3 linked regions of the Cohaesibacter gelatinilyticus genome follow. The protein of the gene in region 2 interacts with the protein of the main gene of each other region in a pairwise test. Links are inferred from orthologs where the notes say so. Each region holds a gene or a part of one and is shown on either strand. Other genes may lie near its edges. The genes, in order: dnaE, CRO57_RS02980 and ctaD.

What was found.
Region 1: the proteins of CRO57_RS02980 (region 2) and dnaE interact in binary tests that used the Escherichia coli proteins (3 or more experiments, as listed by UniProt). The link is inferred for Cohaesibacter gelatinilyticus from one-to-one orthologs.
Region 3: the proteins of CRO57_RS02980 (region 2) and ctaD interact in binary tests that used the Escherichia coli proteins (3 or more experiments, as listed by UniProt). The link is inferred for Cohaesibacter gelatinilyticus from one-to-one orthologs.

Annotation. Positions count from the first base shown.
Region 1 is NZ_OBEL01000001.1:1,482,079-1,486,284, forward strand. Bases 14-4,065 are described here. They hold dnaE (DNA polymerase III subunit alpha), read right to left. Parts: upstream 3,667-4,065; coding sequence 214-3,666; downstream 14-213. Other genes in these bases: CRO57_RS06605 (LysR family transcriptional regulator), read left to right, coding at 14-173. In the rest of the region: more of CRO57_RS06605, read left to right, coding at 1-13; CRO57_RS06615 (ABC transporter ATP-binding protein), read right to left, coding at 4,096-4,206. UniProt on the Escherichia coli protein: DNA polymerase III is a complex, multichain enzyme responsible for most of the replicative synthesis in bacteria. This DNA polymerase also exhibits 3' to 5' exonuclease activity. The alpha chain is the DNA polymerase catalytic subunit.
Region 2 is NZ_OBEL01000001.1:673,738-676,847, reverse strand. What follows is about bases 145-3,100. They hold CRO57_RS02980 (aminotransferase), read right to left. Parts: upstream 2,239-3,100; coding sequence 1,051-2,238; downstream 145-1,050. Other genes in these bases: CRO57_RS02970 (LysR family transcriptional regulator), read right to left, coding at 3,095-3,100; CRO57_RS02975 (class I SAM-dependent methyltransferase), read left to right, coding at 2,379-3,089; CRO57_RS02985 (SDR family oxidoreductase), read right to left, coding at 145-726. Also shown: more of CRO57_RS02985, read right to left, coding at 1-144; more of CRO57_RS02970, read right to left, coding at 3,101-3,110. UniProt on the Escherichia coli protein: Shows aminotransferase activity with methionine and histidine as substrates, and to a lesser extent also with phenylalanine.
Region 3 is NZ_OBEL01000001.1:146,445-149,508, reverse strand. The notes cover bases 101-3,010. They hold ctaD (cytochrome c oxidase subunit I), read right to left. Parts: upstream 2,403-3,010; coding sequence 798-2,402; downstream 101-797. Other genes in these bases: coxB (cytochrome c oxidase subunit II), read right to left, coding at 2,428-3,010; CRO57_RS00630 (heme o synthase), read right to left, coding at 101-568. Also shown: more of CRO57_RS00630, read right to left, coding at 1-100; more of coxB, read right to left, coding at 3,011-3,064. UniProt on the Escherichia coli protein: Cytochrome bo(3) ubiquinol oxidase is the terminal enzyme in the aerobic respiratory chain of E.coli that predominates when cells are grown at high aeration.

The sequences.
Region 1 (4,206 bases), 810 kb from region 2 along the record:
AGCCACTGGCGGCCCATCTATGGCGGCATCACGGTGTTGTACAACGACGGTTTGAGCCACAAATCAGCATCAATTATTATTGCGCCATCCAGTCACGTCAGGGGCCAAGGCCGGAACTGGACCATTTCATTCACTTGTTAACCGAAGAAATCAGGAATCTCGACTGGTTTTAGCAAGAATGCACGCTCTTCAGAATTTGGGAAACGTCGAAATCTAAAAGCTTCCCACCTGAACATCGACAATACCAGGGATGGCTTTCAGTGCACGGCCCACCTCATTGGACACATAGAATGTTCCTTTGAGACGCATTTCAACTTCACATTCGCCCTCATCAATCATGACGATGACAGAGACATCGCCATCACCACGTTCATCCAGCTGTTTGCGAAGGGACGTCAGTGGTTTCTCATCACGCACAAAAACGCGCATATTCTTCTGCAAGCCCCCCCCATCAAGCGGACGCACATTGTTGATACGAACAGATACACCTTCAGGGCGCTCATCTGCTCCCACTTCCAGAATTACAGTCTTTCCCGGCTCCAGCATATCTCGAAACCGGTGCAAAGCTTCAGAAAACAGCACTGCTTCATACTGACCAGTTGGATCCGAGATATTGATGATCCCCATACGATTACCGGTTTTGGTCTTGCGCTCCTGTCGACCCGTAATGGTGCCTGCCAATCGACCAGCACTGGCACCTTGCTTGACCGCATTCTCAAATGGTTGCCAGAGCTGAATACGCTTTTCCTCCAGAACAGAGATATAGTCGTCCAATGGGTGAGCGGAAAGATAAAACCCCACAGCACCATATTCGCGCTGCAATTTCTCTTCATTGGTCCACGGACGCATATCAGGAAGAATAAGGGGCGCGACTTCTATATCGGCAGTTCCGAAAATATCACCTTGCCCGGATGAAGCATTCTGACTGGCACGCGCCGCCTCACCCATGATCACATCAATTGACGCAACAACTTGCGCCCGGTTTGGATTAAGACAGTCAAAGGTACCTGCAGCGGCCAGATTTTCAATGGTACGTTTGTTAAGAACCCGCGGACTGATACGTTTGGCAAAATCTGCCAGATCCTTGAACGGCTTGTCCCCGCGCACCTCCATAACATGCTCAGCTGCAGGCTGACCCACCCCTTTGATCGCAGCCATGGAGTAGACAATGGCACCTTCCTTCACAACGAATTCAACACCCGATTCATTGATGGAAGGAGGACGCACCTCAATTCCCAAACGAATGGCATCACGGCGGAATTCCGACAGCTTATCGGTATTGTTCATATCCAGCGTCATGATCGCTGCCAGAAATTCAACCGGGTAATTGGCTTTCATATAAGCCGTTTGATAGGCAACCAAAGCATAGGCAGCAGCGTGTGATTTGTTAAAACCATAGTCGGCAAATTTGGCAACAAGATCATAAATCTCAGACGCTTGTTCTCGTTTCACGCCACGCTCTTCCGCACCATCACAGAAACGAACCCGCTGCTTTTCCATCTCCTCACGGATTTTCTTACCCATGGCTCGGCGCAGCATATCCGCTTCACCAAGTGAGTAGCCGGAGAGAATCTGGGCGATCTGCATCACCTGTTCCTGATAGATGATGATGCCATAGGTTTCCTTGAGAACGGATTCGAGCAACTCATGCATATACTCGAAGGTTTCATCGCCACGCTTTCGCGCACAATAGGTCGGAATATTGGCCATTGGTCCTGGACGATAAAGCGCCACGATAGCAATGATGTCTTCGAATTGGTCAGGTTTCATATCCAAAAGTGCTTTGCGCATGCCCATGGATTCCAGCTGGAAAACCCCAACGGTCTCACCTTTGGCCAAAATCTCATAGGAAGCTTTATCGTCAATCGGAATTTCAGCCAGGTTGATATCAATATCGCGCTGTTTCACGAACCGAACAGCCGTATCCAGCACCGTCAGGGTCTTAAGGCCCAAGAAGTCAAACTTCACCAGCCCCGCTTGCTCGACCCATTTCATATTATATTGGGTTACCGGCATATCGGAGCGTGGATCTCGATACATCGGTACCAATTTATCGAGCGAGCGGTCCCCAATAACAATACCAGCGGCATGAGTGGACGCATGTCGATAAAGCCCTTCGAGCTTGAGCGACATATTGATCAGGCGATCAACAATCTCTTCTTCCTTGCGCGCATCCGTTAGACGGGGTTCCTGCTCCAACGCCTCAGGCAGGGAAACTGATACAGCACCTTTCATCGGCACCATTTTGCAGAGCTTGTCGACTTGACCAAATGGCATCTGCAAGACACGACCGACATCTCGCAACACTGCGCGAGCCTGAAGCGTACCATATGTAATGATCTGCCCTACATTATCGCGGCCATATTTGCGCTGAACATAGAGGATCACTTCCTCACGCCGATCCTGACAGAAATCAATATCGAAATCGGGCATGGAGACGCGTTCCGGGTTGAGGAAACGTTCGAACAGCAAGGCAAATCGCAGGGGATCCAGATCAGTAATGGTAAGGGAATAAGCCACAAGCGAGCCAGCACCGGAACCACGGCCCGGGCCAACTGGAATATCCTGATCCTTGGCCCATTTGATAAAATCCGCAACGATCAGGAAGTAACCGGGGAATTTCATGTTCTCAATGATATCAAGTTCAAACTTAAGTCGATCCCAATAGTCCTGCTCCTGCATATCTGGAGAGATACCATGTATTTCAATCCGGCGACGCAAACCCTCTTCCGCCTGACGGCGCAATTCAGCCGCCTCATGTTTTTCTGCTTCGGCAGGATCGGCATCTGCACCAGCAAAACGTGGTAAGATCGGATTGATGGTTCGGGCTCTCGCGTGACATCGCCTTGCAATCTCGATTGTATTTTCTATTGCCTCTGGCAAATCAGAAAAGAGCTCTGCCATCTCCTCCTGACTTTTGAAATAATGCTCTGGTGTCAGACGGCGTCTATCATCCATAACAAGCACCTTGCCTTCGGCAATGGCAATCAACGCATCATGGGCTTCGAAATCTTCTCGTTCAGAAAAATAAACGTCATTGGTAGCGACCAGCGGCAGATGCATTTCATAGGCGAGATCGAGTAGTTGCGGTTCAACGACATGTTCATCCGGCAAACCATGACGCATCACCTCTATATAGAGGCGATCACCAAACATCTCTTTCAGTTGAGAAAGACGTGCACCGGCAACTTCCACATGATGGTGAACGAGAGGGCCATCAATCGGTCCATTGCCCCCACCAGTAAGACAGATCATGCCGCTCGAAAATTCGCGAACATCATCAATGCTAACATGGGGATCTGCGTCATCATGAGAGGCAAGAAATGAGCGACTGACGAGGCGGACAAGATTAGACCATCCTTCATCATTCATACCAATGAAGACAAGAGATGGTAGTTTGAAGCCGGATGCATCTGCTTGCGCTGGATCACCAAAATCAACCTCGATCTGGCATCCCAGAATAGGTTGCAGGCCCTCACCTACAGCTTTTTGCGAAAACTCCAATGCGCCAAACAAATTACGCGTATCTGTCATGGCCACCGCAGGCATATCGGCTTTCAATGCCTGCTTGATCAATTTGCCGACAGGGAGAGCACCTTCCAGCAAGGAATAGGCTGAATGCACATGAAGATGAATGAATTTCAAATCACTGTTTAGTTCAGCCATAACAAGACGTCCTTTCCTAGCCAAGCATGCAGTCTAAAAGACCGATGCTAAAACACCAAGACCGGCATTCTTGTTCCCCCCTGCTTTCCGATAAATCTTGTGACGTTTTTTACAGCAAGCTTCAAAGGAAGGCAGCAATAAGGAATTTAGCTTGAGAGTCGAGCCAGGACTTCAGTCCAAAGGCTCAACATGGACATGAAGGTGATCAGGGAACCAAGCGCCAGCACATCACGAATAATCATTACTACACCTCAAAGTTCTTTATTTGAACTTATTATGTATATGTTTTGTTCTTATTTCAAGCGTTTTTTTCAATAAACATCGTACCCCGAGAAAAGCATGACAAATCAGAACAATAAGAACAAAAAGAAAACAAAACCCCGCAGTCAGAAACTGATCACGGGGTTCAAAATTCGACAATATGGCCTATCAGATCTCGACAACCTTACCATCCACCAGAGTAATCTGGCGATCCATACGTTCCGCAAGAAACAAATTATGAGTAGCAACCAGCGCGGAAATTCCAGACTGTTTCACCAG
Region 2 (3,110 bases):
CCAGCGCGGAAGATTGATCTGCATTTTTGCAGGTTCAAACCCGAGCCAGGAACGCATTCCAGCAACCAGAGTTGCCAGACTTTGGCTTTCCTCTTCGACTAAATCAATATCAGCGCCAGACGGGATACGGCCTTCGGAAGCCATCAACGTCGCCTCAGTCACTTCGTTTACATGAACCGTCTGCATTTTTCGGTCCGCCATGATCAGCGGCTGTATATAGGGAACAGCAGCCAAAAGACGCAACAAGGCTGTTCCACCATAAGCCGTCGGAGCAAGCACAAGACCAGGGCGCAGAATCACCCAGTCCATACTGGCGGCCATGACCGCATCATCGCCCGCCGCTTTTGTGCGCATGAAAGGCGTTGCCGCCTCTCGGCTGGCACCAGTGGCGGAAATCTGGACAAAACGTGCCACGCCACTTTCTTCGCAGGCAATGAGACAGGCCTTGATAGCCAGATGATGAACGGCTTCCAGATCATCAATCAAGCCGTCCTGTAATGCACCAGCAGCATTGACCACGATGTCGACATCTGAGACCAGATGTTCCCAATCTTCTTTTTTCAGCATTTGGCGCATATCGCCATGATGCCAATCGATTTGCGGTAACAGACGTGCAGCCAGATTTGGCGTTCTTGCCAACCCTGCCACTTCATGTCCGGCCTTTAGAAAAGTCCGGCAAATTTCCGCACCAATGAGGCCGTAGCCTCCAAGGACCAAAATGCGCATCCTTCGCCACCTAGCTGACCACTGCAGCTATCACTGTCCGGGCCATTCCATCATGTTTTTATCTTGTTATTGTCTGGCCGAGAAACGGACTTGAAGGACCAAGCCCTGCTGGTTTTACGTGCCCAAAACAGATGACCAGAGACACGACATGAAGTCTTTTGAATATCGTCAGGATAATATCGCTAGTTGATGGCAAGGTCATGCCCGCCATTAGCATTAGGTAAAGACCGCAAGATTGGTTTTGCGCTTTTTGACAGGTGCACTTGAATATAGAAAAGGCTTGGTTTCCTCACCCTTATTCGTTCAATTCAACTCGAACTGAGTTTATTGCACCGCCCAGTTTTTCAAGCGTTGGATCGCTTCATCCAGCACGCTTTCCTTTTTACAGAAGCAGAAGCGAACAAACTGCTTTGGTGCGGCTGCGTGGTTCTCATCCTCAATGTAGAATGCAGAAACAGGAACGGCAGTCACACCGGCTTGCTCCGTGATGGTTTGGCAGAAAGCAGCATCATCCAATGGCAAGCCTTTCTTGGCGCACAAATCGGTAACGTCTGTGGTCAGAAAATAGGAGCCTTGGCTATCAATGACTTCAAACCCCACATCCCGCAAGCCAGCAGCCAATCTATCGCGCTTGCTTTGCAGATCACTGGACAGCTCTTCGTAATAGCTGTTGTCCTTGTTCAACCCGAGAGCAATTGCTTCTTGAAGATTGGGAGCTGTCGTGAAGGTGCTGAACTGATGGGCTTTTGCAACCGGATCCAGAAGCTCTTTGGAGCCAGTGATATAGCCAATTTTCCAGCCAGTTAGTGAGAAGGTTTTACCAGCAGAGCCAATACGCAGGCAACGCTCACGCATGCCATCAAAGGCCATCAGCGGTTTATGGGGCAGTCCATCAAAGGTGATATGCTCATAGACTTCATCGCAGACTGCATAGGCGTCATATTTTTCCAGCAATTCGGCAATCCAGCCCTTTTCCTCATCTGAATAGACTTTGCCCGCCGGGTTATGAGGATCGTTGAGAACAATCAACTTGGTCCTGTCCGAGAATACTGCTTCCAGCTCTGCGCGATCAATCTGCCATTTGGGCGGCACGATACGGATGCTCTTAACCGTTGCCCCAGCTCGCTTGGCCAGAGGTAGATAGCAATCATAAAGAGGCTCGATGAGAATGACCTCATCACCTTCTTCAATCAAGGCGGTCAAACAATCAGAGATTGCTTCTGTCGCGCCGGAAGTGACCACCACTTCATTCGCAGGATCGATATCCAAATCGTAGAAACGTTTATTGGCGTCGGCTACAGCCTGGCGCAATACAGGCAAGCCCATCATCGGAGGATATTGATTATAGCCGGAAATCAGTTCATCAGCCGCTTTCTGGCGAATATCAAGAGGGCCATCGACGTCTGGAAAACCCTGACCAAGATTGATGGAGCCGCTTTCTCTGGCCAACTGGGACATGACCTCGAAAATGGTGGTTGGCATCCCGGTATAGATGGAATTGGTCGCTTTCACGCTGATTGTCCCCTCTTGCAATTTATCAGATCCGGCGATGCCAAATCTCATTTGTGCGAGCCCGATCAACCTATTGTTGCTCTTGCAAAGATCGGCGCACCAATTATATGTCGGCTTAGCAATATAGGATTTGCCAACGGATGAAAAGCGGCTCTGCCGTCACACCACCTTTGGGTATCAGAACCACTGGACAAAGCATGATTGATGATTTGATTGACGGCGAAACTCTGGAAGAGCGCAAAGCCTTTTTTGATGCGGTTTATATTCGCGCGGACGGTGATGACAATCAGGTCCCTTGGTCTGGTGAAGATGCCAAGCCAGAGGTATTGAACTGGTTGGAAGATAATCCTGCTCGAAATGGTGCGAAGGCGCTGGATATTGCCACAGGTCTTGGTGAGCATGCGCAAGCACTTGCACGGGCTGGTTATAAGGTGACGGCCTTCGATTTAGCGGATAAGGCCATCGCTTGGGCCAAAACCCGCTTTCCCAACATGCCCGAACACAACCCGGTCACTTATGTCGGTGCAGATCTGTTCAATCTGCCTGAAGAATGGGGTCAGTTCGAGCTGGTGCATGAATGCTACACCATTCAATCGCTGCCTGATGATTTACGCATTGGAGCTTTCAAGGCAATTGCCGACGCCGTTGCATCTGGTGGGACATTACTCGTCTATGCCCGTATTCGGCCTGACGGATCAGATTGGGATCAGGCCCCTTGGCCGGTAATGCCAAGCGAGTTTTTGCGTTTTGAAGAAGCAGGCCTCATCAAGGTTCATGAAGTGGATTTCTTGCGCGATGGCGGCCGTCGCAAAGACATTCCGCATCGCTTTGCCATCTACCGAAAGCCATAAGCTTTTCAATACATGTGTTTA
Region 3 (3,064 bases), 530 kb from region 2 along the record:
GAAACAGCACAATGCTCTCGATGGTTACAGTTCCAGTCACCGCCGCCCAGCCAATCATTGGAGGAAAGGCACCTGCAGCTCCACCAATCACAATATTCTGTGGTGTGGAACGCTTGAGCCACATGGTATAAACCACGGCATAAAAGAAGATGGTGAAAGCGAGAAGGCCAGCAGCAAGCCAGTTGACCAGGACCCCCAGCACCAGAACCGATGCGATCGACAGAATCAAACCAAAGGCAAGCGCCTGATCCGGTGTGATTTTGCCTGCCGGTATGGGGCGAGTGGCCGTGCGTTTCATAATACGGTCGATATCGGCGTCATACCACATATTCAGAGCACCGGAAGCACCGCCACCAATCGCAATACAAAGAATGGCGATGATGCCCTCGAGCGGATGGATCGTGCCTGGTTGCATGGTCATTGCAACAACAAGCCCCACAAAAGCGGTAAAGACCACCAAAGACATTACTCTTGGCTTCAGCAGAGCGATATAATCCCTTACATCGGCACTGCCGAACTCGGCATCGCTCAAGGATCGCGCCTGACTGGTCTGTTCCACTACGCTCATTTGGTCCTCTCTCCCCTTTCAGGAACTCAGTTTCAGTGCCTTGCCTTGTGAAGATCTCGATGAAATCTGAGAAGCTCATTTTCGGGATATTCCGGTTGAAATCATCTCTTCCCGGTCATGGAATCTGGCAAATATGCCGAAATATCCTGAAAATAGGCCCATGCTTTTAACTTTGAAGCTTTGAGAGAAGCGCCTTGGACAGGCGCTTCTCAATTCGTTTCTATGCCGCCTATTTGATGCGTGGCAGTTCTTCCCACTGGTGGAATGGTGGAGGGGAAGACAGTTGCCATTCCAGCGTATTTGCACCCTCACCCCAAGGATTGGCTTCTGCCTGGCGCTTCTTCAAGAAGGCCTCGGCGACGCTCCACAGGAAGATCAGCACACCAAAGGCAGTGATGTAGTACCCCCAGGAAGAGACAGCATTCCAACCAGCAAATGCATCAGGATAGTCAACATAGCGACGTGGCATACCCTGAAGCCCCAGGAAGTGCTGAGGCATGAAGACCAGGTTCACGCCGATGAACATCACCCAGAAATGCAGGTTGCCCAGTTTCTCGCTATACATCACACCGAACATTTTCGGGAACCAGTAGTACCAGCCAGCAAAGATGGCAAAGACAGCACCCAGAGACAGCACATAGTGGAAGTGAGCAACCACATAATAGGTGTCATGCAAAGCACGGTCGAGACCAGCATTGGCCAGCTGCACCCCGGTTACACCACCCACGGTAAACAGGAAAATGAAACCGATGGCCCAGAGCATAGGCGTGCGGAAGGAAAGCGAGCCGCCCCACATGGTGGCAATCCAGGAGAAGATCTTCACGCCTGTTGGTACAGCAATCACCATCGTCGCAAACAGGAAGTATGCTTGGGTGTCTACGTCCAGACCTACGGTATACATGTGGTGCGCCCACACGATGAAGCCAACGACACCAATTGCCACCATGGCATAAGCCATGCCCAGATAGCCAAAGACCGGCTTGCGGGAGAAAGTGGAAATGATGTGGGAGACGATACCAAAACCCGGCAAGATCAGGATGTATACCTCAGGATGGCCGAAGAACCAGAAGAGGTGCTGATAGAGGATCGGATCACCGCCACCTGCCGGCGCAAAGAATGAAGTACCAAAGTTACGATCTGTCAGCAACATGGTGATGGCGCCAGCAAAAACTGGCAAAGACAGCAACAGCAAGAATGCGGTTACCAGCACGGACCAGGCAAACAGAGGCATCTTGTGCAGGGTCATGCCCGGTGCACGCATGTTAAAGATGGTGGTGATGAAGTTGATCGCACCCAGAATGGACGCTGCACCAGAAACGTGCAGAGACAGAATAGCAAAATCCATAGCTGGGCCAGGATGCCCTTCAGGTCCAGAACCAGACAGCGGCGGATAGGCGGTCCAGCCACCACCGAAGCCATTGGAGCCTGATGGACCTTCCACGAACAGTGAAATGATCAACAGCAGGAAGCTTGGTGGCAACAACCAGAATGAAATATTGTTCATCCGTGGGAAGGCCATATCCGGCGCACCAATCATGATCGGAACAAACCAGTTGCCAAAACCACCGATCAATGCAGGCATCACCATGAAGAAGATCATGATAAGGCCATGGCCAGTGGTGAACACGTTGAACATGTGCGGATTGGAGAAGAATTGCATTCCAGGTTCGTGCAATTCCAGACGAATACCACCGGACAGTATACCACCGATAATCCCTGCGATAATCGCAAAGATCAGGTACATCGTGCCGATGTCTTTATGGTTGGTCGAATAAACCCAGCGCTTCCAGCCAGTTGGCATATGGTGCGCATCATGGGCAGCAGAAGATGACATAAATTAGCTCCCTTTGCTGGCGCGCCTATTGCGCTGCGAGTTGAAGGTTGGATTTGGTAGCAGATGTGGTGGATGCAATCAGAGCCTTGTTGGCTTCTTCGACATCCTCAGCAGCGGCTGCAAGCCAGGCGTCATATTTTTCCTGAGAGACAACACGCACCGCCAACGGCATGAAGGCATGGTCCTTGCCGCAAAGCTCGGAGCATTGACCATAATACATGCCTTCGCGATCTGCAGTGAACCAGCTCTCGTTCAGGCGACCTGGTACAGCATCCATCTTCACACCAAAAGCAGGGAGTGCATAAGCGTGAATCACATCGGCAGAGGTGATTTGCAAACGAACAACCTTGCCTACAGGCACAACCATTTCGTTATCAACGGCAAGAAGACGGGGCTCATTGGTGCCTTTTTCCTTGATTTCTTCCTCACTCAACATGATGGAATCGAAGGAGACATCAGGATTATCAGGATATTCATAACCCCAATACCACTGATATCCTGTTACCTTGACAGTCACATCTGCGCTTGGAATTTCCATTTGCTTGTAAAGCAAACGAAAGCTTGGCACGGCAAGAACAAGAAGGATAAGAATTGGCACAACGGTCCAGACCACTTCAATCATGGTATTGTGCGATGTTTTGGATGGCTCCGGATTTGCCTTG